DNA from 3 places in the Brevibacillus sp. AG162 genome. Region 1 is predicted to be linked to each of the others. Evidence: riboswitches for the same ligand, from Rfam matches in the RefSeq annotation. Region 1 holds a riboswitch; each other region holds the start of a gene.
The links. Region 1 has a riboswitch for cyclic di-AMP ahead of FB479_RS26670 (quaternary amine ABC transporter ATP-binding protein). Riboswitches for the same ligand answer to the same signal wherever they lie in the genome.

Region 1 (7,848 bases):
GTATGGCATTGTAAACGGAGAGTCTTTCCAGAGAGCGTGCCGCCTTGGATTGGCAGCATCCGCTCTGACATTGCAAACAGAGCAGTCCGTATCTCCTCTATTAAAAGCAGAACAATTGGAACTGGCCGTAGAACAATTCGAAAAGGAGCGATAAGAGATGAAACAATATTTGACCTTTACTGAGGAAGTACGCCACGCACTGGAGAACAACCTGCCGGTAGTTGCGCTGGAGACGACGATTATTTCGCACGGTATGCCATACCCGCAAAACATTGAAATGGCAAAAGAAGTAGAGCAAATCATTCGCGACAACGGTGCTGTACCAGCTACGATCGGGATCATGGACGGCAAAATCAAAATCGGCTTGACTGACAGCGAGCTGGAAGAGTTTGCGACGAACAAAAATGTAGCAAAAGTAAGCCGTCGCGACTTTGCTTACATTTTGGCTAGCGGTAAAATCGGTGCGACTACAGTAGCCGCTACCATGATCGCAGCTGAGATGGCTGGCATCCACATGTTTGCAACTGGCGGTATCGGCGGGGTACACCGTGAAGGCGAAATCACTTGGGACGTATCTGCTGACCTGACTGAGCTGGCGCAAACAGATGTCGCTGTAGTATGCGCAGGCGCGAAATCGATCCTCGATATCGGCCGCACACTCGAATATTTGGAAACACAAGGTGTACCAGTTGTAGGCTACCGCACGGATGAATTCCCATCCTTCTTCGCTCGCGAAAGCGGATTTGGCGTAGACATGCGCATCGATACACCAGAAGAAGTCGGTAAGATGATGAACACCAAATGGGATCTCGGCCTCAAAGGCGGTATGATTATCGCGAACCCAGTACCAGAATCAGATGCACTCAACCACCAGGAAATCGAGGCTGTGATCCAGAAAGCACTCGCAGAAGCAAAAGAAAACAACATTGCAGGGAAACAGGTAACGCCATTCATGCTCGATAAAGTGAAAAAGCTGACAGAAGGTAAGAGCTTGGCAACGAACATCGCGCTAGTGAAGCACAATGCTGAAGTAGCTGCAAAAATCGCGGTGGCTTATCAGAAAGAAGCGAATCAAGGTAAATAAGAGAGAGCGAAGATCGACTAATTGCTTTTCTGAACAACAAAATAGTCAAAGAAAAACGAGCCTCTAGAATCGCTTCTAAGGCTCGTTTCGTTTATTTTACTCACTCCCACCAATGTTGCATTCCACGGATTCCAACATCCCACAGCTTAGCGTTTCCGGAAACGATAATGGTAATTTCGTTTACCTCGTTAAAAGGCATCTCCTTTAAAGCTTCTGCCCCTTGATAGGATTGTTCGTTTAACTGAGATATTTCTTGTCCATCTACGATGATTTTGGCTTCACCCTTAGCGTCTCCATTGTCGGGAATGCCGAAATAGAAAGAAAGCCAGACATTTTCTTTGTTCCCCAGAATATAGTTGTAAGTTTTGGTGGATTCACCTTCACTGCTATACACGTTCATTTTCGGCTCTATTCGCTCACCTGCTACGGTGAAGCTTGGGAGGTTCTCAGTCATTGGTGTCGTTCCTGTCATTTCTTTCATAACCGTTAATGACTGAATAGGGCCTTCTCTTTTTTTGAGGATTTCAGAGACCACCATGATTCCCATTATAAGTACAACAATAGTTAGAGCTGAAGCCATGAGCTTTTTATAAGAAATGTTTGAAGAAAATCCAACTCGATAGGCAACATAGCCAATCGCTGCACCTAATGTATTGGATATCACATCATTTACATCAAAGCTACCAAGATAGGTTAAAGCCTGAAAAGTTTCTAGAACGAGAATCGCTAAGACAAACAAGGATATGAACTTCCCAAATCGTACACGATACAACAGGGGAAACAGTATTCCAAAAGGGATAAAAGCAGCAATGTTTCCAAAATCAACAATCCATGAATAATTTAGTTCTGGAAATTTAAGTGGTACTCCTTCTGGAACAAGGATAAAGGTGTATCCATCTACACTAGTTGCACCGTCGAGCCTGTTAAACGCAAAGAACATAAAAAATAAAATTAAAATCGTATAGCATATGGTGCCAACTAAAATGACTTTCCGTGATTTCGTTTCCATCATTTAATCTCCTTAAAGCTATTTGTTTCTGAATGATCTTACTCTGAACTAATACGTAAGTAATTAGCTGTTAGTCACATCCTTCTTTTAACGGTGTAAAGCTGGGGGATGACATTGCCGTTAAGATCTCCCTGTGTTTTCAGCACTTAAAAGCCCATTTAGAAAAAAATTGAAAAAAGTACTTGATATACCCTGAGGGGGTATTGTATAGTAAAGGTGTGATCAGGAAACAACGTAAGGGAAACGATACGATAAAATATACCCCTATAGGGTATTTGGAGGGATTAGAATGAGTACCAAAACAGCAGAGGCAACAGTCGCAATCTCAGGGATGACTTGCGCAGCTTGTGCACTGCGCATCGAAAAGGGCTTGGGAAAAATGGAGGGAGTGGAAACCGCCAACGTCAATCTGGCTTTGGAAAAATCCACAGTCGTCTTCGATCCAACGAAAACGAACATCGACGACATCCGCTCCAAAATTGAATCGCTCGGCTATGGAGTCATTACTGACAAGGTGGAGCTAAACATCTCGGGAATGACATGTGCGGCCTGCTCCACACGGATCGAGAAAGGCTTGAACAAAACAGCCGGGGTTCTGAAGGCAAACGTGAACTTGGCGATGGAAACAGCCACTGTCGAGTACGATTCATCGCAGGTAAGTGTGACGGACATTATTCAAAAGGTAGAAAAGCTCGGGTATCAGGCGACTCGCAAGGAAGAAGGAAAAGAAGAAGAAAAAGTAGATCGTCGCCAGGAAGAAATTAAACGTCAGACCCGCAAGTTCTGGATTTCCGCGATTCTGTCGCTCCCGCTGCTTTGGTCGATGGTGAGCCACTTTTCCTTCACCTCGTTTATCTGGCTGCCTGAAATCTTGATGAATCCGTGGGTACAGCTCGCATTAGCAACACCCGTACAATTCATCATCGGAGCACAGTTTTACGTGGGAGCTTTCAAAGCCCTTCGCAACAAGAGTGCCAACATGGATGTGCTGGTTGCTCTCGGTACCTCGGCCGCTTATTTCTACAGCCTGTGGGTAGCGATCGACTCCATCGGTGCTCATGGCGGCCACATGCTAGAGCTGTACTTTGAGACCAGTGCGGTACTGATCACCTTGATCGTGTTGGGTAAACTGTTTGAGATGAAGGCGAAAGGACGCTCTTCGGAAGCGATCCGCAAGCTGATGGGCTTGCAAGCAAAAACAGCAGTAGTCGTACGGGATGGCGTCGAAATGACCATTCCTGTAGAAGAAGTGAGACTGGGCGACGTCGTTCACGTGAAGCCGGGCGATAAAGTACCTGTCGATGGCATCGTCATGGAAGGACAGTCCGCTGTTGATGAGTCCATGCTGACTGGTGAAAGCATTCCGGTGGATAAAGCCGCAGGCGATACCGTCATCGGGGCCACTTTGAACAAAAACGGCTTCTTGAAGGTTCAAGCAACCAAAGTCGGAAAAGAAACGGCTCTGGCGCAAATCATTAAAGTAGTGGAAGAAGCACAAGGAACAAAAGCACCAATTCAACGCGTAGCTGACAGTATCTCTGGGATTTTTGTCCCAATCGTCGTAGGGATTGCTATTCTTACCTTCTTGATCTGGTACTTCTTCGTTATACCTGGCAACTTCGGTGAGGCTTTGGAAAAAGCAATTGCTGTACTCGTAATCGCTTGCCCGTGCGCCCTCGGTTTGGCTACACCGACCTCGATCATGGCGGGTTCTGGACGCGCAGCTGAGCTGGGCATCCTGTTCAAAGGCGGGGAGCATCTGGAGACGGCTCACCACCTGGATACGATCGTCCTCGATAAAACAGGGACTGTAACCAAAGGCGAGCCAGAACTGACAGACGTCATTGCCATTGATATCGAAGAGCAAGAGCTGCTCTCTTTGGTCGGTGCCGCTGAGAAAAACTCCGAGCACCCATTGGCTCAAGCCATCGTTAGAGGAATTGCAGATAAAGGAATCACCCTGTCCGATACTGGTTCATTTGAAGCCATTCCTGGTTTCGGTATCCGGGCAACCGTCTCTGGCAAAGAAGTACTCGTCGGTACCCGCCGCTTGCTGGAAAAACATCAAATTTCGTACCAAGCAGTATCTGATACCATGCTGGAACTGGAGCGCTCTGGTAAAACAGCGATGCTCGCAGTCGTCGAAGGCAAGCTCGCTGGCTTGATTGCCGTAGCGGATACGATCAAACCAACCTCCAAGCAAGCTGTTCAGCGCATGAAAGCAATGGGATTGACTGTGATCATGATGACCGGTGACAACCGTCAAACTGCCGAGGCCATTGCCCGTGAAGCAGGAATCGATCACGTCATCGCAGAAGTCCTGCCCGAAGGCAAAGCCGCAGAAGTGAAAAAACTGCAAGAACAAGGCAAAAAAGTCGCGATGGTCGGCGATGGTATCAACGATGCTCCTGCACTCGCTACCGCTGACGTCGGAATGGCAATCGGTACAGGTACAGATGTGGCGATGGAAGCAGCCGATATTACCCTGATGCGCGGCGAACTGACCAGTGTCGCAGACGCCATCGAGATGAGCAAACTCACCATCCGCAACATCAAGCAAAACCTGTTCTGGGCATTGGCCTACAACACCTTGGGCATCCCGATTGCCGCAATCGGCTTCCTCGCTCCATGGCTTGCCGGTGCCGCAATGGCCTTCAGCTCCGTATCCGTTGTACTCAACGCACTGAGACTGCAACGAGTAAAGCTGTAACAACAGTAACAAGCGGCTTTGTCCGCCTTACCTATACAATTATCATTTAAGGAGAGATTGATCATGACAAATATCACATTGAACGTAGAAGGCATGTCTTGCAACAAATGCGTAGCGCGCATCGAGAACACATTGAAAGAACTGGGTGCTGAAGGCAAAGTGAACCTGGCTGAAAAAAAGGTTGAGGTTTCCTACAACGAGAGCGACTTGACTCTCGATGCAGTAAAAGAAGCAATCGAAGACCAAGGCTACGACGTCGTATAATCATCGTGTCTTTGAAAAGCAAAGCTCCTGCCTGATTCAATGAGGCGGGAGCTTTTTGCTTTCGTGGTAGGAAGTGGCTGTAGTGGAGGGGAAGAAGCCCATTTCCAGTCTACGCTTCGGCCTACGCCCCGCAAGGGGTTAGACTGTCCGCTCCGAAATGAATGTCGGGAGCGCTTCAAAAGTAGAGTTTCGAAGATGTATTCGCAGAGGTTGAAGCTGAAAACCCCCGCCATTCATTTCTCCGCTTGGTTGGGCTCCAGAAGCGCTAGGACTGGAAATGTTCTTCTTCCCACGCTGCTTTTTTCTTCATCTTGAAAACAGCATTCAAGCGGTCTTTAAAAAGCATGTAGACTCCCAACAGCTCGTAGAGGAAACAGGAGAAATAAGCGAAGATCTTTGGACGCGGTTTCTCTTTTTTTCACGGAGCCGGGCATCCCATGCTCCCGTGCAGGGGTTCCAAGAATCTGAGCGTTTTCTCCTGTTTCCTCCCCACCACAACAGCGAGTATAACGCACTAATCTTTCAATCGAATAAGCAACGAACAGCTAATCCAATCCGACTCATAAAGAAAAACAGAATCGAGTTAAAACTGTGCTAAACGAACGTTCACAATAACTGGAAGCGAGCGTATAATTCAAATCACAATCACCATTCAAATAAGAAACAACACATACGGCCTAGTTCCGAGATTCTCGGAAGCGGGGGAACCAATCTTTTGGGGTTAATCCTGAGTGATCAGGAGGGATGAGAAAATGTCTTCTCTGCCATCCTACCCGTCAGCTAACCTCGTCGGCCAAAGCAGGGAAGGTCATGGATGGATAAAGTCTAGGCATATAATACGCAATAAGGAGATTCCTTGCGGGCGTGTGATAGGCCGATGCAGGCTTTTTCTTTAGGACCTTTGTTCTGGAGAAGAATCATGTATCGGCCTATTTTTTATGGAAATACCGACGAGCAGCTTACGCGATACAGACGAAGGGAATGGTGTGGATCGCTGGGAGGCAGTCGGTAAGACATAAACCGCTGACAATCGAAATCAGGAAGACAGAGTACAGGGAGTCCTGAAAATGGACGCCAGGTATTACGTAAGCCTGCGGATTTTCAACACAAGTAAAAATCAAGCGTACCTGCTTGGTTTTGCTGGAGTGTGGAAACTTCGCGGGCTTTTTTCATTCACGAAAAAAACGAAAGATGGGGGATACCATGCCCAAAATGAAAGTCCATCAACTGACAAAAGTGTTCGGCAAGCAGCCCGAGTTAGCCTTGAAGCTGCTGGCAGAAGGACGAACGAAAGAACAAATTTACAAGCAAACCGGCCAGTCCATCGGTGTCAATCAGGTCAGCTTTGAAGTCGAGGAAGGTGAAATCTTCGTCATCATGGGCCTGTCCGGCAGCGGCAAGTCAACGTTAATTCGACTGTGTAATCGACTGATTGACCCAACGAGCGGAAGCATCGAGATCGATGGCGAAGAGATCGTGGACATGAAGGCGACAGCCTTGCGCGAGGTTCGGAGGAAGAAGCTCGGGATGGTTTTCCAAAATTTCGCCCTGTTTCCGCAGCGAACGGTACGGGAAAACGTCGAGTTTGGATTGGAGATTCAACAAGTACCGCCCGGGCTCCGGCAAGAAAAAGCACGGGAAGCGCTTGCGCTCGTTGGATTAACCGAGTGGGAAAACGCGTACCCGGATCAATTGAGTGGAGGGATGCGCCAGCGGGTCGGATTGGCGCGGGCGTTGGCTAATAATCCAGATATTCTCTTGATGGACGAAGCGTTCAGTGCACTGGACCCGCTCATTCGAAAAGACATGCAGGATGAACTGCTGGAGCTTCAGATGACGATGAAAAAGACGATCCTGTTCATTACACATGACTTGCACGAGGCGTTGCGGCTGGGCGATCGGATTGCCTTTATGAAGGACGGACAGATCATTCAGATCGGCCGCCCGGAAGAAATCATGGCAGACCCAGCGGATGAGTTCGTACGGAAGTTCGTCGAGGATGCCGACCTGTCCAGGGTGCTCGTTGCTGAAAATGTGATGAAACGGGCAGAAGCAATTACGCCTGACAAAGGGGCGCGAGTAGCGCTGCAACTCATGATGGATAACGGCGTGTCCAGCTTGTACGTCGTGGACAAAAAGCGTACACTGCTCGGCTTGATTACGGCGTATGACGTATCACTCGCGATCGGTACGGGAGATTCGCTGGAGACGATCATGAATACCGATCTCCCTACCGTTTCGCCTGACGCACGTCTGCACAGTTTGTTCCCGATGATGGCAGACCTGCACGTCCCGATTGCGGTAGTGGGCGAGCAGCAGCGTTTGTTGGGTGTCATCGTAAAAGGAGCGGTGTTGGGCGGGCTGGTAGGCAAAGTCAATGTCCAAGAGCACCAGAGAGCAGAGGTGATGAGTGATGGACGTCGTGCCTAAGCTGCCGATTGGCGAATGGATGGAAGGGTTCGTGGAGGTGCTGGGCCAGTACAAAGGGGTATTGTTTGATCCGGTGTCTATCGTCATTTCCACGATGGTGACTTACTGTTCCACGGTTTTGGCAGAGATACCTTCGCTGATCCTCATCTTGCTGCTAGGGGGCGCCACATGGGTTTTTGCAGGAAAAGCATCCATGGTCTTTACGGTTATCGGACTTTCTCTCATTCACAACTTGGGGTACTGGGATGAAACGATCGAGACATTGGGACTCGTCCTCACTGCCACCATGATTTCGATCGCCATCGGGATTCCGGTGGGCATTCATTGCGCGAGACACGATACGTTTCGCAA
Region 2 (7,848 bases), on a different contig from region 1:
CATGCTTGCTCCATCCTCCTCAGTCGGCAGGCGCAGGACGATGCGGTCTCGACTTGTCGCTTTCAAAGATTTCACCTCCTTTCATCAGCCGGCACGAAAGCGGCTCAGAAACGCCTGCAAACGCGGGCTTTGCGGATTGTAAAAAATTTGCTCGGGAGAACCTTGCTCGACAATCGTGCCACCGTCTGTAAAAATGACGCGATCCGCAACATCGCGAGCAAAATCCATCTCATGGGTGATCAACAGCATCGCCATCTCACCTTCCCTGGCGATTTCCTTGATCACGGCAAGCACCTCGCCCACTAGCTCCGGATCGAGCGCGGACGTTACTTCGTCGAACAGCATGACCTTTGGACGCATCACCAGCGCACGGGCGATTGCCACTCGCTGCTTCTGCCCTCCAGAAAGCTGGGAAGGATAAGCAGCCAGCTTGTCATCGAGCCCAACTTTTTTCAACATCGTCACGGCCCGTTCTTTTGCCTCCTCCTTGCTCATACCCAAGACATGGATCGGAGCCTCTGTTACATTTCGCAGGATGGTCATATGCGGGAACAGATTAAAATGCTGGAAAACCATCCCGATATTCCCACGGATGCTGTGCAAATGCTTCTCATCCGCCTTGACCAGTCTGCCGCTTACTTGCTTCTGCCATAAATTTTGACCAGCCACCTCAACTGTTCCCTCCGTCGGCTCCTCCAGCGTCATCAATATACGGGCGAGCGTCGTTTTACCGGAACCGCTCGGGCCAATGACCGCAATTTTTTCCCCAGGATGAATATCTAGGTCAATCCCTTTTAAAATTTGCAGGTCACCATAGGCTTTGCTCACATTTCGGTAACGAACGACGGGTTCCGTCTGTATGCCTGTTTTCATGTCGATCACCTCTGCATGTACTGTTTATTCCAAGACTGCTCCCATTTTTTGATCAAAAGGGAGGAACCGTAGCTAAGCACCAGAAACAGAAGTCCCACCACCGTGAACGCCTCCAGATAACGGAACGATTCGGCACCGATGATCTTGGCTGTCGCCAGCATTTCCACTAAGGTAATCGCTGACAGGATGGGCGTCTCCTTGAACATGACGATCAAATAGTTGCCCAGCACGGGGACCACTGGACGGATCGCTTGCGGTAAAATAATGCGCAGCCATGTCTGCCCGATGGAAAAGTTCAGTGCCCGTGCTGCTTCCCATTGCCCGCGGGGGACAGCATCAATGCCGGATCGGTATACTTCTGACAAATAGCAGCTGTAATGAATACCCAAACCAAGAACACCAGAGGTTAGGGGACCAAGCGAGATACCAATCGCCGGAAGCCCGTAAAAGAGAAAGTACAGCTGCACGAGAAGCGGCGTGCTGCGGACAAATTCGATAAATGCCGCGGAAGACCAGGAGAGCACTCGCCTTTTCGACCTGCGCCCGAAGGCAAGTACCAAGCCCCCGACCATGGCTAGGACAAAACCGGCCAGCGTCGCCACAATCGTCGTTTGGATCGCTTGCAAAATTTCAGGAAGGATACTCCACGTAAAAGACCAGCTCCACATTTTTCTTACGCCCTCCCTGCATGAAAGCGCCTTTCAAGCCACCGCATCGCAAGTGTCAGTGGATACGCCATGAGAAAGTACATAACCAAAATCACAAAGAATATTTCAAATGTTCTGGACGAGTCAGTTGTACGCAATATCATGCCCTGGAACGTCAAATCCGCAAGAGTAATCAATGAAATCAGGGATGTACCCTTCAAAAGTTCAATCAACAGATTTCCGAATGCAGGAAGCATCATGACGAGGGCTTGCGGCAAGATGACCAGCTTCATTCGTTGCCATGCTGTCATATTCAAGGCAATCGCCGCTTCGGTCTGTCCTTTTGGAATCGCCTGAATGGAGCTGCGCACAACCTCTGATCCATAAGCGCCGTAGTTGAGTCCCAGCGCAATGACTCCCGCAGCCAGAGGCGGTAGTTCGATCTCCAACAGCGGCAAAGCGTAAAATAACCAGAACAATTGCACTAAAAGAGAGGTCCCGCGAAATAACTCTACGTAAACCGTACTCACAATACGAATGCCGCTCCATCGGCTGAGACGTCCAAACCCTGCCAGAAATGCAACAAACAGAGCGACAAGCACCGACAAGACTGTCACCTGGAGAGTGGTTCCAGCTCCTTTTGCCAATAACGGCAGAAGATCACTCATAGCTTCTCCCTCCACTACTGCTGCAAAAGCTCATTCGCTGTCATATCACCCGGCAGCTCCTGCTCAGTAAAACCGAAAGGCTTCAAAATTTCCAACAGTTCCCCTGATTCTTTCAGCTTTTGCAACTCCTCATTGTAGGCTTTCACGAACGCTTCATCCTCTTTGCGGAAGGCCGCTGCCCCATAACCGCGTACGCTCTTCCCTTCAATTTCCGGTTGGACAAAATCCATCACACGCTCCAGCTGGTCGTCTTTGGCGCTCTCAAGCATGGCTTGCAGGGATGGACCTGTCATCGTTATGGCATCCGCTCTTCCTGCCTGCAAAGCGGCTATGGCAGAAGGTTGATCAGGAACAAGCACCATCTGTTCCTTTTTCACTCCCGATTTTTCGAGATACTCCGTTTCGATGCCGCCGCTCATCACCGCTACTTTTGCCTGCGGCTTAGCCGCAATGTCTTTGTAGCTTTTAAGACCGAGCGGATTGCCCTTCTTCACTGCGAGAGCCTCCCCGATGCTGTATTCAGGGTTTGCAAACGCAACCTCTTGTGCCCGTTTTGGAGTGATGTACATACCGGCCGTGATGATGTCAAATCGCTTCGCCTTCAGTCCGGGAATCAGGGAGCCGAACTCGGTAAGCACGCCATTCATCTCATTGATTCCCATCCGTTTCAGGATCACTCGCGCCACCTCGACCGCTTCTCCCGTCAGCTTTCCATCTGGACTGGCATAGGCGTACGGCTTTTCATTGGCGAAGCCTACCGTGACAAACCCCTGGCTCTTGGCTTTTTTTAGCGTATCCTGGCCTGATTCAGTGGTATTCCCGCCTGCTACTTGCTGGGCTTCCTGTGTTCCCGCGCCGCATCCTCCTAACAGCAAGACACACGTCAGGATCGCCATAGCCCCCCATCTCGCTATGCTAGTCTTTGTCATTCCTCTTGCCCCTCTCTTTTATGAGAAATGGTAGAAAAAAAGTCGGCACATCGCTTCCGCTTCAGGAGGGCCATCCCTGACGGAAAAGCAAAATGCGCCGACTGATTTCTCTAAATACGCATGCCAAATATCACGGGAAGAGCCAACCATCTCCTCAATGGACATGGGCGCCCGATACTTGCATCAAAAAGATGACATGCAACTGATGTAAGATTACTCTGCTTTAGCCGACGAGGTTAGCTGACGGGTAGGATGGCAGTTTTGCACCCCTTCTGTTTGCACAGAATTAACCCCGGATAGATGGTTCCCCCGCTTCCGCCATGAGCGGAACTAGGCCCTTATTTGGTTGAGGTTGGTATCTTGTTCTCCTCTCACGAATCATTATGGTTAACTTGGGGGTTATGGTAACATAACTGTCTTTACTAGCTCACCCCGCATATTCCCTTATTTTCAGCCCTCACTCCCTCTCAGATGAAGTTACCCCTGATTACCAGTCGTATCCAAAGATATCCTTCCATATTCTGTCTCGTCCATTCACATTAAACATAATTAGATTAGTCATTTGTAAAAAAGAAAGGCGAACAAACGGCACCTTCCTTTTTCCTCTTTTATTTATCTACGGTGTCCCTGACGCTTACGCAGTAAGACTCCCGTTTCATTTTTTAATGAATTGGTTACTTATTTGAAATGTGCATACAAGCCAGTTATCCATTCGTATTTTTCACTGAAGGTTTCTTTAGCACTGGTTCACTCCTTATGAAAGTTATTGCGACCATGACTTCTTTCCACTCTGCGAATTATAGGGGGTAGTGAGATTAAGTAGCCGATTAATCAACATCCAAATCATTTGCAAACCATCTGCTTTTGTAAAAATCACCGGAACACAGGCACAATTGAACGAAATCTTTGTTGCCACTTCTTCTACTTCTTCTATACATCTACGGGTGACACGAGCGGCTCACTTGTACAACAACATCAGGATCATCAAGTGCTAGAATGCGGTTGGCCTGTAGTCCATGAGCAAGGAAAGCACCTGAGATGGAACGCAATGACAGGATGTCCAGCCAGTCGAGCAGCTGCATAGGCGTCTGTGGCAGCGGCACAAGCCAAATGAATACCCAGTAATTCCTTCTTTCCTCGTCCTATTTCTCCATGCTTCACGATTAGAAACTGTCCTTCGATTAACTTCCTCTACCTTTTTATCTATGCAGCTAGTAAGGAAACCGTAAATTGTATTAACAATCATAATTGTGTGGGTGCAGCTGTCTTGCCGTATCCTTAATCGATGGAGAGAATGATCTTTCCATGTGCTTTATGATTGATGATTTGTTCATGTGCTTTTTTGGCATCCTCAAGGGCCAATACTTCTCCGATCTCCGGATGTAAAATCCCGGTTTGGAGGAACGCCTCAACAGCATGTAGACTCTCCTCGTACTCGTCGGGCAGCGCGTTCCAAAGAGCTAGCCCTAAAATATCTGCTTCTTTCATCATCACCAATCTCGGATTGATTTCAATACTGCCCCGATTTCCAACTACAACGACACGGCCATAAGGTGCGAGTATTTTTAGATCAGTCTCCAAATTCACATTTGCCAAAAACTCGATGATTACATCGGGTCCTCTTTCTTGTGTCAAAGACATGATTTTCTCCATTGAATCTTCCGTGATGTGATCGAGCACGTGTGTAGCTCCTGAAGCTTTCACCAAAGCTTTTCCCTCTTCTGTACTCGCCGTTCCGATCACGGTCGTCCCTAAGCCTTTTGCCATTTGAACAGCCAATAATCCAACACCGCCGCTTGCCCCGTGTATCAGAACAGTCTCGCCTGGCTTAATTTTCGCCCTGTGAAATAGTGCCCGGTAGGCAGTAAGTGCTGGAATGCCAAGAGACGCCCCTGTTTCATAGGAAATTGACTCCGGCAAGCGATGGACCGCTTTTGCATCACAAACTACCTTTTGTGCATACGTACCAGTATTCCGCTTTGCCAGTAGAGCGGCGACGAATACGCGATCTCCCACTTTGAGATGCGTTACTCCCTCACCTGTTGCATCAATCACACCGGCGCCATCAAATCCAGGGGTATATGGCAGCTCCGGAATATAAAAGGAGTACGTCCCAGTGCGAATATACGTTTCATTTGGGTTTACACCTGCTGCATATAGTTTGACACGTACTTCATAAGGAGCTGGGATCGGTTCGTTTAGTTCCGCGTACTGCAAGACTTCGGGTCCACCAAACTCTACTATTTGAATAGCTTTCATTTGTATTCCTCCCATTTGTATTCCTCCCATTCATACAAGGATGTAATGGTCGATCACTTCTCAGGTTCTATCGATGTATAAAACCACCACGCGATAAGCTAGCGTGGTGGTCATACAGAAATCTATTCTACTAGATTGTTCACGGCTTCTTTTCCATACGGTTTTGCCATCATTCGTTCCCACAACGGGATAAACTGTTTGATTAATGGTCCAATCGCCAAAGCCGTCACCAGTGTCCCAACCGATACAGGACCTCCGAGTAAAAAACCTAACACTGTCACTGTGCATTCAATTCCGATTCTGGCTTTGCCGATGTCCCAACCCATTCGTTCATGTAGGGCCAACATGAAGCTGTCGCGTGGTCCAGCCCCTAGACGTGGCGAGATGTACATTCCTGTACCGAAAGTATAGATGAGCAAACCCGCGGCGAAAAAAACGACTCGCTCCATGACTGTCTCTCCGATGGGAACCCATTTCAGCCACATGAATAAGTCGATAAACAGCCCGAAGAAGATCATGTTCAAAAACATGCCCACGGTAGGCTTTATTTTACCAATGACATAGGATGCGAAAATAATGCTCGCACCCATGATTTGTGACCACATGCCGATCGTTAATCCAAATGTCTTTTGCAATCCGATATGCAGGGTATCCCACGGGGCAACACCCACATTGGCTTCGATCATCGTGGCAATTCCAAATCCCATGACGGCCAATCCAAGCATAAACACACTATACCGAACGATAAGTGGATGAAGCAACAGCTTCCTGTGCATGATTTTCCCCCTTTTGGGGGTGTTCAACCCCCTCATTCATTGCCCTCTTTCGTTACAACAAGGGGGAGATTGAGCGAATGCTACGCATCCTTTTGTATCAACAACTGCCAAGACTTGACCAAGCATACGATCACCTACTTTCCTACCGTGTAAATGATATGGGTTCATGATCTACCATTAGGGGGAAATGGCTTCATGTAATCGTTTGCCCTGATTATCAATCAAGTCACATATTTTGTCTACAACTTAAACCATTGAATTCCAGCTTGATATTATGCTGAGTTTGTCGAACTCAAAAAAGACCGCTTATGACTTCCCATATAGAACGGAACAGTAGTCGAAACCAACCTGCCTTTTCCAATTGTTCCGCAGAAACCACGTTTACCGTTTTCTCTTGGATCATGTCCATTCCTTGTATTTGGTACGTGTAAGTAATGGTCCCCACCTTTGTTCCGGCAGGAAAAGGTGCAGTGACTTCTACTGGCACGAAATTCGTCTGATAGAAAAGCTGAGAAGCATCAGTGCCTTTCGGAACAAGAAAAGAAACGGCTTGCTCAGACAGCACAGGAACCTCTGTTTTTGTACCCATTTTGACTGGAACGCTCTCCATGCCTTTTGGCGTACTCTTAGCAGCTACCACTTGTTTGAGCTCAAAGTAATCAAAGCCATAGTCCAACACTTTTTTCGTCTCCGTGAATCGTTTAGAGATTGATTTAGTTCCCATCACAACACTGATCAACCGCATTCCATCACGCTCTGCGGTTCCCGCAAAGCAATAGCCAGCGCTGTCAGTAAAGCCCGTTTTCAATCCGTCTAGGCCATTATAAGCGTATTGCTTATATTTTGTATCCTTATTGGATTCCAACATCCAATTCGTATTGACGAGAGGCTCTCTGTCTGACGCTCGGAACTGATAGGATGGCATGGTCGTAACCTCTAACATCTCTGGGTGATCCTGAATAATCGATTTCACCATTGTCGCGACGTCCATTGCGGACATCACGTTTTCCCCCAGTTTCTGGGGGCGGAATGGGATTGGCATATCTGTACGGTCAAGTCCGGATACATTGATGAAATGAGATTGTTTCATTCCAAGTCGCTTGGCTTCCGCGTTCATCAATGTTACGAATTGCTGCTCGGATCCCGATGCATACTCCGCTAGGGCAACGGCAGCGTCATTTGCAGAATGGACGAGCATTGCCGCAAATAGCTCTTTTACCGTATGCCTCTCCCCGTTCGCAAGGTCAACGCGAGAACCTATCGTTTTCGAAGCATTTTCCTTGACAGTTACAACATCGCTCCAAAAAATTTCTCCTTTTTTGACTTTATCCGCGATGATGTATCCCGTCATCATTTTTGTCATACTTGCTGGAGCATACGCTTGGTCTGCGTTTATAGACAATAAGACCTGACCGGTTACTGGTTCAACAAGAACTGCTGATCTGAGTTCTAGATCAAGTGATTGGATAGATGGTATTTTCGCAGCTTCAGCAAAAGCAGAGACAGGAGCTACCAAAAGGCAAAGCAAAATCATGAAGCTAATAAAATAGTTTCTTCCTTCTTTGTTTTTTCTCAAAACAATCTTACCTCTCCCCTTCAGAATGCCTTTATAGTCTGTGTTATCTAACAGTCCGGCAACTAAGTGACCCGAAATATTAATAATACCCCTTTTCTTTCCTTACGGGAAAGTCAAAGG
Region 3 (7,848 bases), on a different contig from region 1:
ATCATACTGATCAGAACGGATCTTAACACTGCGATTGATACCTCCCTGACGGTGGCTTAGCACCTCCAGGTCTCCAATACTCAACCCTGCCGTTACCGATACAGGAAGATCGACAGGCACATAAATCGTCACATCGCCTACCCAGCCCTCTACGACAAGAAGCGCCTCATCCCGCATCAACACTGCCCGGGAAAGATCAATCACAACGTCCCCGATTCCATGCCAGACATGCAAGTGATTCAGTTCAAAACGCCCCGAGGTCAGGTGATAATCTCCAATCAGAGAACTGCGGGAATCTTTTGGCAACGTGTCATCAGGTGAAGAAGTCATTCTTTCGTGATGAGGAATTTTGCCACCAACATGCTTCCAGTTGTGCCAGCTGTCTAGCCAAGGGCGTTCCTCTGTTGAAACCTTCACGTCACTCGGAACACTCGCCTCACTTGTCACAATCGTCTCCGCAGCAGATGGGGTCCCCCTATCGCCCAATGGTTGATTGACACGTTGATCTCGTTTGCTGTTCTTGCCCCGAATCAACTGAAACCCGAAATAAATAAACACGATTGGCACAGCAAACTGGAATAAATCATCAATCCCGACACCAAACCACATGTCCATCATGATGATGGTCCCCAGGGAGAATAGAATCCCTCCGCCAATCCGATTTTTCTGCCCCCACAAACGAAGGCCGAAATAAATAAGCACCATCGGCCACAGATCAAACAGACCGAACGAAATGATACCCAAACTATCTAACAAAAGGCCGATTCCTGTAAAAATAATCAGGATACCAGCCACCATTTTGTGCAAACGGGACAGTTTCACAAAAGTCTCCTCTCTCACGCCCCATGCTGATCGTTTTCACTTTGACCATTACGACATGTATAGATGAATGCAGGCGGAATGTTCAACAGGGTAAAGTCGATCTTAACCCAGGGAAAACGACCCTGCAACTCAGCTTGGAGTTGTAGCGAATATTGGAATGTAATAAATAGGCCCCCTGGCTTCAGTACAGATTGAACTTCGTCCAGAATTGCTGCCCGCTGCTCTTGTGGAAAATTGGCGAATGGCAGACCTGAGACAATGACATCTGCACCTTCAAGGTTCTGCTCCTCCAAGTAAGACCTAAGTTTAGTCGCTTCCTCCCTGATAGGAAGATCGGGAAAACGTGATTGAAGCATAGAGCGAAAATGGGAATCTCGTTCCACAAGCACGTACTGTGTGCCGGGACGCAAGCGCTGATAGATCGTTTGGGTAAATGCCCCTGTACCAGGTCCCAGCTCCAGGATCACATCGGTTGAAGCCCAATCGACGCTTTTCAACATTTGCTCACATAAAAAACGAGAGCTGGGGATTATACTACCGACGCGTCCAGGCTCAGCGATAAACCGTCGCAAAAAGACCAAGAAGTCCTGCAAGAATCGTACCTCCTAGGGGAAAAGCAGCCTGATGTACACAGGCTGCCGAATTGACACAATCTATTCTACACCTAGTCCCCCAGTTCCTGTCGAATTAGGATTGTACTGGTTTGGCTACTGGTGTTTTTGCTTCTTTAATGGATGCTTTGATGCTGGCAAGTTCTGCATCGAGATCATCCTTTTCCAGATCAGACAAAGCGTTCTCCCAAGCGCGGTTCGTTTGGCGCCATTGCCCACTCATTTGCGCTTCTGCTTCCATGCGCATGACTTTTTCTTCCATGCGGGCGAAGCCACGGCCTGCGGACTGATTGCCGATACCGACAACTGCTTGATTGACTTGCTTTTGTGTACGAGCTACTTGTGCACGTGCCATCAGTGTGAACCTTTTCGCACGCATTTTATAGAACTCTTCCTTCAGCTCAGCCAGCTTCTCGCGCATTTGCGTAGCTGCCTCGGATGCCGACAGGTAGAGAGCTTCGTATTCCGCTGCACGTCCCTCGTACTGCTTCTTGTCAGCGAGTGCTCGACGAGCCAACTCGTCTTCTCCCTCAGTCAAGGCGAGCTTGACTTGTCGATCGCGTTTTTCGATCAGAGCATTGGCTTCGTCCAATTGCTGACGGAATTTCTTTTCCAGTGCAACCTGACGGGCAACCGCTACTTCAACTTGTCCGATTTCTACTTCCATGTCACGCATATATTGATTCAGCATCACTACCGGATCTTCCATTGAATCCAATGCATCATTCACCGAAGCTACTGTCAGGTCACGCAAACGTTTAAAGATACTCATTATTTTTTCCTCCTCATCATATCACATCATATTGTTCATCCAAAAGACTCTTGCGACACAGTGTTATTACGGTTACCAAAACGGTCATGACCGTTTGGTTACGTTTCTCTCCCAAGCGTCTAGCGTATCTTCCTTTAATACTTTTTGGGCCCATTCACGCTCCCAAGCAGGTGGCGCTTGTTTAGGTTCTTGGCTGGGACGCAGTAAGCGATATCCCAGATAAATCACCCCAATAGCCAGAAGCGCGTGAAACAGTAGGTCAAGCTTGCCAATCAACATCAGGAACCCGAATAGGAAGACTAGGATTCCCCAAAAGCGTGAACCGGTTTGTCCCATAATCTTTTTGGCACCGTATATCATAATCACGCCGGGAATGATGAACCCGAGCAAGTCTCCGATATCGATACCCACCAGATCTAGAAGAACCAACCCACCGACTAGCAGCAGAACCAGCCCGAGTAGAACTTTGCCAGACCGTTCGCTCATTACTCGCTTACCTCCATTCGTTTTGCATGTGGTGCTTGTGGAACGTTATGCCCTTATTGTAGCCCTCGGTATAGGCTTCCCATAACGGGCGTGCGGTTGGTTTTTCCCTCCGTCCTTGGACGGAGACAATTTCCTGCCCTAATCGGACGAGCTGTCCCGTAAGGCAGAACAAGCCTGCGTCGAAAGGCGGCTTGCACTGTCGAACGAAAACGTTACAGCATTTGACGGCATTTATGTGACGAATATGTGAACGAGCAGATGAAAAAGAAGGAAAAAAAGGATTGGCGTAGAATCTTCGTAAGAGTGCGTGTAAAAAAACATCGAAAAATAGCCGAATTCCGCTTGGCGGAAACGGGGGAACCATGTTTTTGGGGTGAATGGTTGCTACTCCTAGCAGCCTAGGGCGTCCTTTCGACCGAACCCTTCAGCTAACCTCGTAGGCTCACGAAGGGAGCAGTTTCTTTTGCGCAAGGTGGTTTTATCTTTATTTATGGCTGGATTGCTTGCTATGGGGGCAGGCGCTGCACAAGCTGCTGAGGAGAATACTCTGAGTGAAGTAGTCAGCAACTTGTACGGTACCCCTTACAAATCTTCCGGCTCGTCCAAAAAGGGCTTTGACTGCTCCGGTTTCACGCGCTACGTATTTGATGCGTTAGGTGTAGACCTGCCTCACAATTCTGCTTCTCAGTACGAATTAGGTACAGAGGTAGCCAGAAAAGATTTGCAGCCAGGCGATCTCGTGTTCTTCAATACGAACGGTCGCAGCATTTCTCACGTGGGTATCTACATTGGAGACGGCACATTCGTGCACTCGGAATCTGGTCGTGGAGTCGTCAACACCAAGTTGAACGATCCATACTACTGGAGCAAGCGTTATGTAGGCGCCAAGCGTCTCAGCGTTCCTGTTCTAGCGAAAGCAGAAACTCCGAAAAAGGAAAAAGCGGTGCAAGCTGCATCGTTGCCGGAAAAACCAGCTCAAAAATAGTCGTTCGGCAAAATAATAAAAGCCAGGGACACATCGTCTCTGGCTTTTTCTGACGAAATTTAGTACCTGGTCTAAAGAGGTGCCCTCACATATTAGAACAACTTAATAACTTACGGGGTTTCTTCCCCTGATCAGGTCAAAGCATGTTATGATAGACAAGACCCATTCTTTGAATGGCATTCCTTATTAATAGAAGTAACTGGGGGTTGTTCCGGTGAAAGATCACATTTTAATTGTCGATGACAATCTGGAGATTATTGAACTGCTAGAAGACATTTTGGAGAACGAGGGCTTCACCGTTTCTTCCGCAGAAAGCGGAGAAGATGCACTCTCGCTGCTCAGCCAAGGAGAGCGGCCCAACCTGATCCTTTTGGATATTATGATGCCCAACATGAGTGGCTACGAGCTCTGCTCTCAAATTCGCCGTGAGTGGGATTTGCCTATACTGTTTCTCAGTGCAAAAGGAAAAGCGGTAGATAAGGTAGTCGGCTTCGAAATCGGCGCAGACGACTACATCACGAAGCCTTTTGATACAGAAGAGCTGCTCGCTCGCATTCGTGCTCACCTGCGCCGCTATGAGCGCATTCGCAAGCATACCGAAGAGCAGCCTGAGAAAGAAACAGCTTCCTCTCCGATTACGGTTTTAAAATTCAAGGACCTGGAAATTCATAAAGAAACGTATTCCGTTTATGTATGCAATCAAAAAATAGAGCTCTCTACAAAAGAATTTCAACTGCTCACCTTCCTCGCAGAAAACGCGGGCATCGTCTTTACAAGAGAGCAAATCTATGACCGTGTCTGGGGATATGGTTATGGCTCGCTCAATACAGTGACCGTCCATATCAAAAACCTCCGTGAAAAGCTGGAAACAGAGCGTCAGTTCATTAAAACTCAATGGGGGACAGGCTACGTATTTATCGGGGAGAAGCTTTAAATGAGCTTGCGCAATAAAATTTTTCTCTCCTTCATTGCCTTGATCACACTCAACATCTTGTTGTTCAAATTTGTTTTTCAAGACATTATTGTCGGTCAACTCAAAAATGATCGTCATAATCAGTACCAGGCTGAGAAGGAAGCCGCAGAGAAGGTCATGCTCAATCAACTGCTTCTCGTCAGTAATTTCAAGGACCCAATCGAACGCTTGGAGCTTGAAAAGCAGTTGCCAGACGACGTGATGTATCGCATGCTCGTGAAGGATGCCAATGGAAACACCATCTACAGCAAAACATCACGCGCCTATAATTTGAAAATGCCTTCTCCCTCCTCATCAAACCGTGGCGATTCTTCCAAGCAAAGTGACCTCAAAGTCGTAGCTGAGTACCATTTTCAGCAGGAGCCACCGCGTACAGGGGAGATCGTTGTTTATTTCTATACAGATGATTACGACATGATGGCGACAACAGGGGTTTCCATGATGCTTTGGTTTATTTACGGAAGCATTAGTCTGGTGGGATTGGTTCTACTCGCTTTGTTCGTTCGCTGGATACTACGACCCGTGAACGAATTATCGCGCGTCACCCAAGAAATCCAGGAAGGGAAGCGGCTGGTTACATTTACGTATCGCTCGCATGATGAATTTGGGGAACTCTTTCGATATTTCGGGGAAATGGTGGATGAGCTTCGCTTAGCGGAAGAAAGACAGGCCGAAATGATTGCTTCGATCGCCCACGACTTCCGCACACCTCTCACCACGATCAAAGGGTATGCGTCATATATCGGCTCTGGTCGAGTGACGGATATGACCAAAATACAGAAACAGATGAGCAAAATCGAGCTAAAAACGACGGACTTGGAAAAGCTGCTGGATGAGTTGCAGGACTTCACCACTCAAAGCTCCGAAGTCCGACTCAACATTAACCGCATTCATGTCAAAGGCTTCTTGAGAGGAATCATCGAGGACTATTTGCCAAGAATCAAAGAGGCAGGCCTTACCTTTCAATGGAAGCTGCGCATCTCCAATGAACTACACATCGAAGCGGATGAGACCAAGCTGCGCCGCGTCATGGAAAATTTGTTGAACAACGCCATTCACTACAACAAACCGGATGGCTCCATTTACCTTACATGTGATCAACGAGAAGGACATGTCCTTTTTACTGTGATCGACAAGGGAGAAGGAATCGCCTCTGAAGACTTGCCGAAGATTTTCACCAAGTTTTATCGGGCGGAAAAATCACGAAATCGCAACAGTGGAGGTACAGGCTTAGGCTTAACGATTTGCAAGAGCATCGTCCGGCTTCACGGCGGTGATCTGATGGTAAACAGTGAACTGGGAATGGGAAGCAGTTTCTCCTTCACCATCCCCTTCTTCCACGGGTAGCTTTCACAAGCTACCCTTACTTTATATAGATTTATTCTCAGTTAATTATTTCTTTATATTTTACTAGTAAAATAATTTTTGTAAGCATGTTGCTTTCAGTGATAAATAACCCCCAGTTCGGTATCTGACACAATCGGCGAAACCGTAGTGATAAGATGCCTCTTTTTTTGCCTCCTCTTTCCATTTTTTTCTATCTCTTTTCCAAACGCATCGGCAGTCCGTTCTTGGGACGCAAGGTGACCAACGGCTCGGGCTCCACTGCCTGATTCGGTTCAGCCAGTCGTAGTCGATATCGCTGTGCGATCGTCGCCAATAGCAAAGCTGCCTCCATCAAAGCAAAGTTGTTCCCGATACAAACACGCGGCCCACCGCCAAACGGAAAATAAGCATAAGCTGGGTTTCTTTTTAAGAGATCGCTGTCAAAACGCTCTGGAATGAATTGTTCAGGCTGCTCATAATAGCGTGGATTGCGGTGCATGACATATTGGCTCATCATCAATGTTTCGCCAGGCTTGTACGTGTGACCGCCGATCTCAACCTCTTCGACGACTTCCCGGTTAATCGTCCAGGCCGCAGGATAGAGCCTCAGCGTTTCCTGTACAATGAGATTTGTATACTTCAGCTGGGGAAGATCCTCGACTGTCGGCAGCTTTTCACACAGCACCGTAGACAGCTCGTCATGCAGCTTTTTCTCCACCTCGGGATGAGTAGCCAGCAGATAGAAAATCCAAGACATGGTATTCGCAGTCGTCTCATGGCCAGCTACAAAAATGGTCATAACCTCGTCGCGCACCTGCTCGTCTGTCATTCCTTCCCCATCATCTTCATCACGCGCTGCCAAAAGCATCCCCAGCAAATCCTTGTGCTCTTCTCCTTCGCTATTACGCCGAGCTTCGATTAAAGAGTAGATCGTTTTGTCCAGCAGCTCACTCGACTCCAGGAACTCCCGATTGCTTTTGGTAGGTACGGACAAAGGAATGTCGATAAAGGATGAGCCTTTGTTTGCCACGTATTTCAAACCGACATCGATGGCATGTCCAATTTGATCGGCACCTTCCTTGACGGTTTTGCCAAACATAGTTTCCGTAATGATCGCAAGGGTTACTTTCATCATGTCCGAGTGAATATCGCGCAGCTCCCCGGTTTTCCAATCCGACATGAGATCGACTGCTTGCCGGACCATCACCTCTCCGTAGCTGGCGATACGCTCTCGATGAAAAGCTGGCTGCATAAGCCGCCGTTGTCGCAGATGCTTTTTTCCCTCACTGGTGAGAATTCCATCTCCTACGACAGGTCGCGCAGACTGTAGTCCTTTCCCTTTTCGAAAATGCGCCTGCTTGCTCACCAAAACCTCTTTGATGTGATCTGGATTCGTTAACAGGTAAACATGGCGGGAAGGACCGAAGCGAAAATGGACGACTTCTCCATGCTCTTCAACAGCGTCGCGGATGAACTGAAGCGGCGATCGGCGAAATGCCATCAAGTTCCCTGAGATCGGAAGGCCTTTTGGGCCAGTGATCGTGATATTCATGCGTCTCCTCCTTTTTACATGCAAAATCCTACCGATAGTATCCGGCACGATAAGGAGATTATGCGAAAAAAAGCCACCCGAACTTCGGATGGCTTACGAAATCATTTTGACTATCGTGTAACAGGTTGATCTGTGCGCAACAGACGAGAAGCAATCAGTCGCTCGCGTACCTTAATGCCAATCAGAGAAGCCAGAACTGCTTTGACAACCCCTACAACGAGGAAAGGCGTTACACCAAAAGCGACAGCTTTATCCCATGGAATGTCCATGACGTATTTGAGCTGTACCGTACCGAAAGCGAGTGTAACAAACATGCCGATG

Region 2: linked by a shared signal. The riboswitch ahead of ehuB (ectoine/hydroxyectoine ABC transporter substrate-binding protein EhuB) and the one ahead of FB479_RS26670 (quaternary amine ABC transporter ATP-binding protein) in region 1 are both predicted to bind cyclic di-AMP.
Region 3: linked by a shared signal. The riboswitch ahead of FB479_RS23125 (C40 family peptidase) and the one ahead of FB479_RS26670 (quaternary amine ABC transporter ATP-binding protein) in region 1 are both predicted to bind cyclic di-AMP.

What each region holds. Positions count from the first base shown of each region.
Region 1 is NZ_VFNO01000012.1:157,145-164,992, reverse strand. Features, by position in the region: gene FB479_RS26700 (carbohydrate kinase) at 1-154, shown strand, start outside; gene FB479_RS26695 (pseudouridine-5'-phosphate glycosidase) at 158-1,084, shown strand; gene FB479_RS26690 (VanZ family protein) at 1,185-2,096, opposite strand; gene FB479_RS26685 (heavy metal translocating P-type ATPase) at 2,383-4,803, shown strand; gene FB479_RS26680 (copper ion binding protein) at 4,867-5,067, shown strand; cyclic di-AMP (ydaO/yuaA leader) riboswitch at 5,732-5,878, shown strand; gene FB479_RS26670 (quaternary amine ABC transporter ATP-binding protein) at 6,271-7,497, shown strand; gene FB479_RS26665 (ABC transporter permease) at 7,481-7,848, shown strand, end outside.
Region 2 is NZ_VFNO01000010.1:65,510-73,357, reverse strand. Features, by position in the region: gene ectA (diaminobutyrate acetyltransferase) at 1-66, opposite strand, end outside; gene ehuA (ectoine/hydroxyectoine ABC transporter ATP-binding protein EhuA) at 85-873, opposite strand; gene ehuD (ectoine/hydroxyectoine ABC transporter permease subunit EhuD) at 879-1,541, opposite strand; gene ehuC (ectoine/hydroxyectoine ABC transporter permease subunit EhuC) at 1,547-2,188, opposite strand; gene ehuB (ectoine/hydroxyectoine ABC transporter substrate-binding protein EhuB) at 2,203-3,117, opposite strand; cyclic di-AMP (ydaO/yuaA leader) riboswitch at 3,329-3,464, opposite strand; partial or broken gene FB479_RS31050 (biotin-independent malonate decarboxylase subunit gamma) at 4,019-4,248, opposite strand; gene FB479_RS24245 (NADPH:quinone reductase) at 4,396-5,376, opposite strand; gene FB479_RS24240 (YczE/YyaS/YitT family protein) at 5,499-6,152, opposite strand; gene FB479_RS24235 (D-alanyl-D-alanine carboxypeptidase family protein) at 6,445-7,728, opposite strand.
Region 3 is NZ_VFNO01000009.1:58,002-65,849, forward strand. Features, by position in the region: gene liaF (cell wall-active antibiotics response protein LiaF) at 1-822, opposite strand, end outside; gene FB479_RS23110 (class I SAM-dependent methyltransferase) at 837-1,415, opposite strand; gene FB479_RS23115 (PspA/IM30 family protein) at 1,510-2,205, opposite strand; gene FB479_RS23120 (LiaF transmembrane domain-containing protein) at 2,290-2,691, opposite strand; cyclic di-AMP (ydaO/yuaA leader) riboswitch at 3,011-3,150, shown strand; gene FB479_RS23125 (C40 family peptidase) at 3,155-3,676, shown strand; gene FB479_RS23130 (response regulator transcription factor) at 3,891-4,610, shown strand; gene FB479_RS23135 (sensor histidine kinase) at 4,611-5,996, shown strand; gene FB479_RS23140 (cytochrome P450) at 6,187-7,527, opposite strand; gene FB479_RS23145 (biotin transporter BioY) at 7,638-7,848, opposite strand, start outside.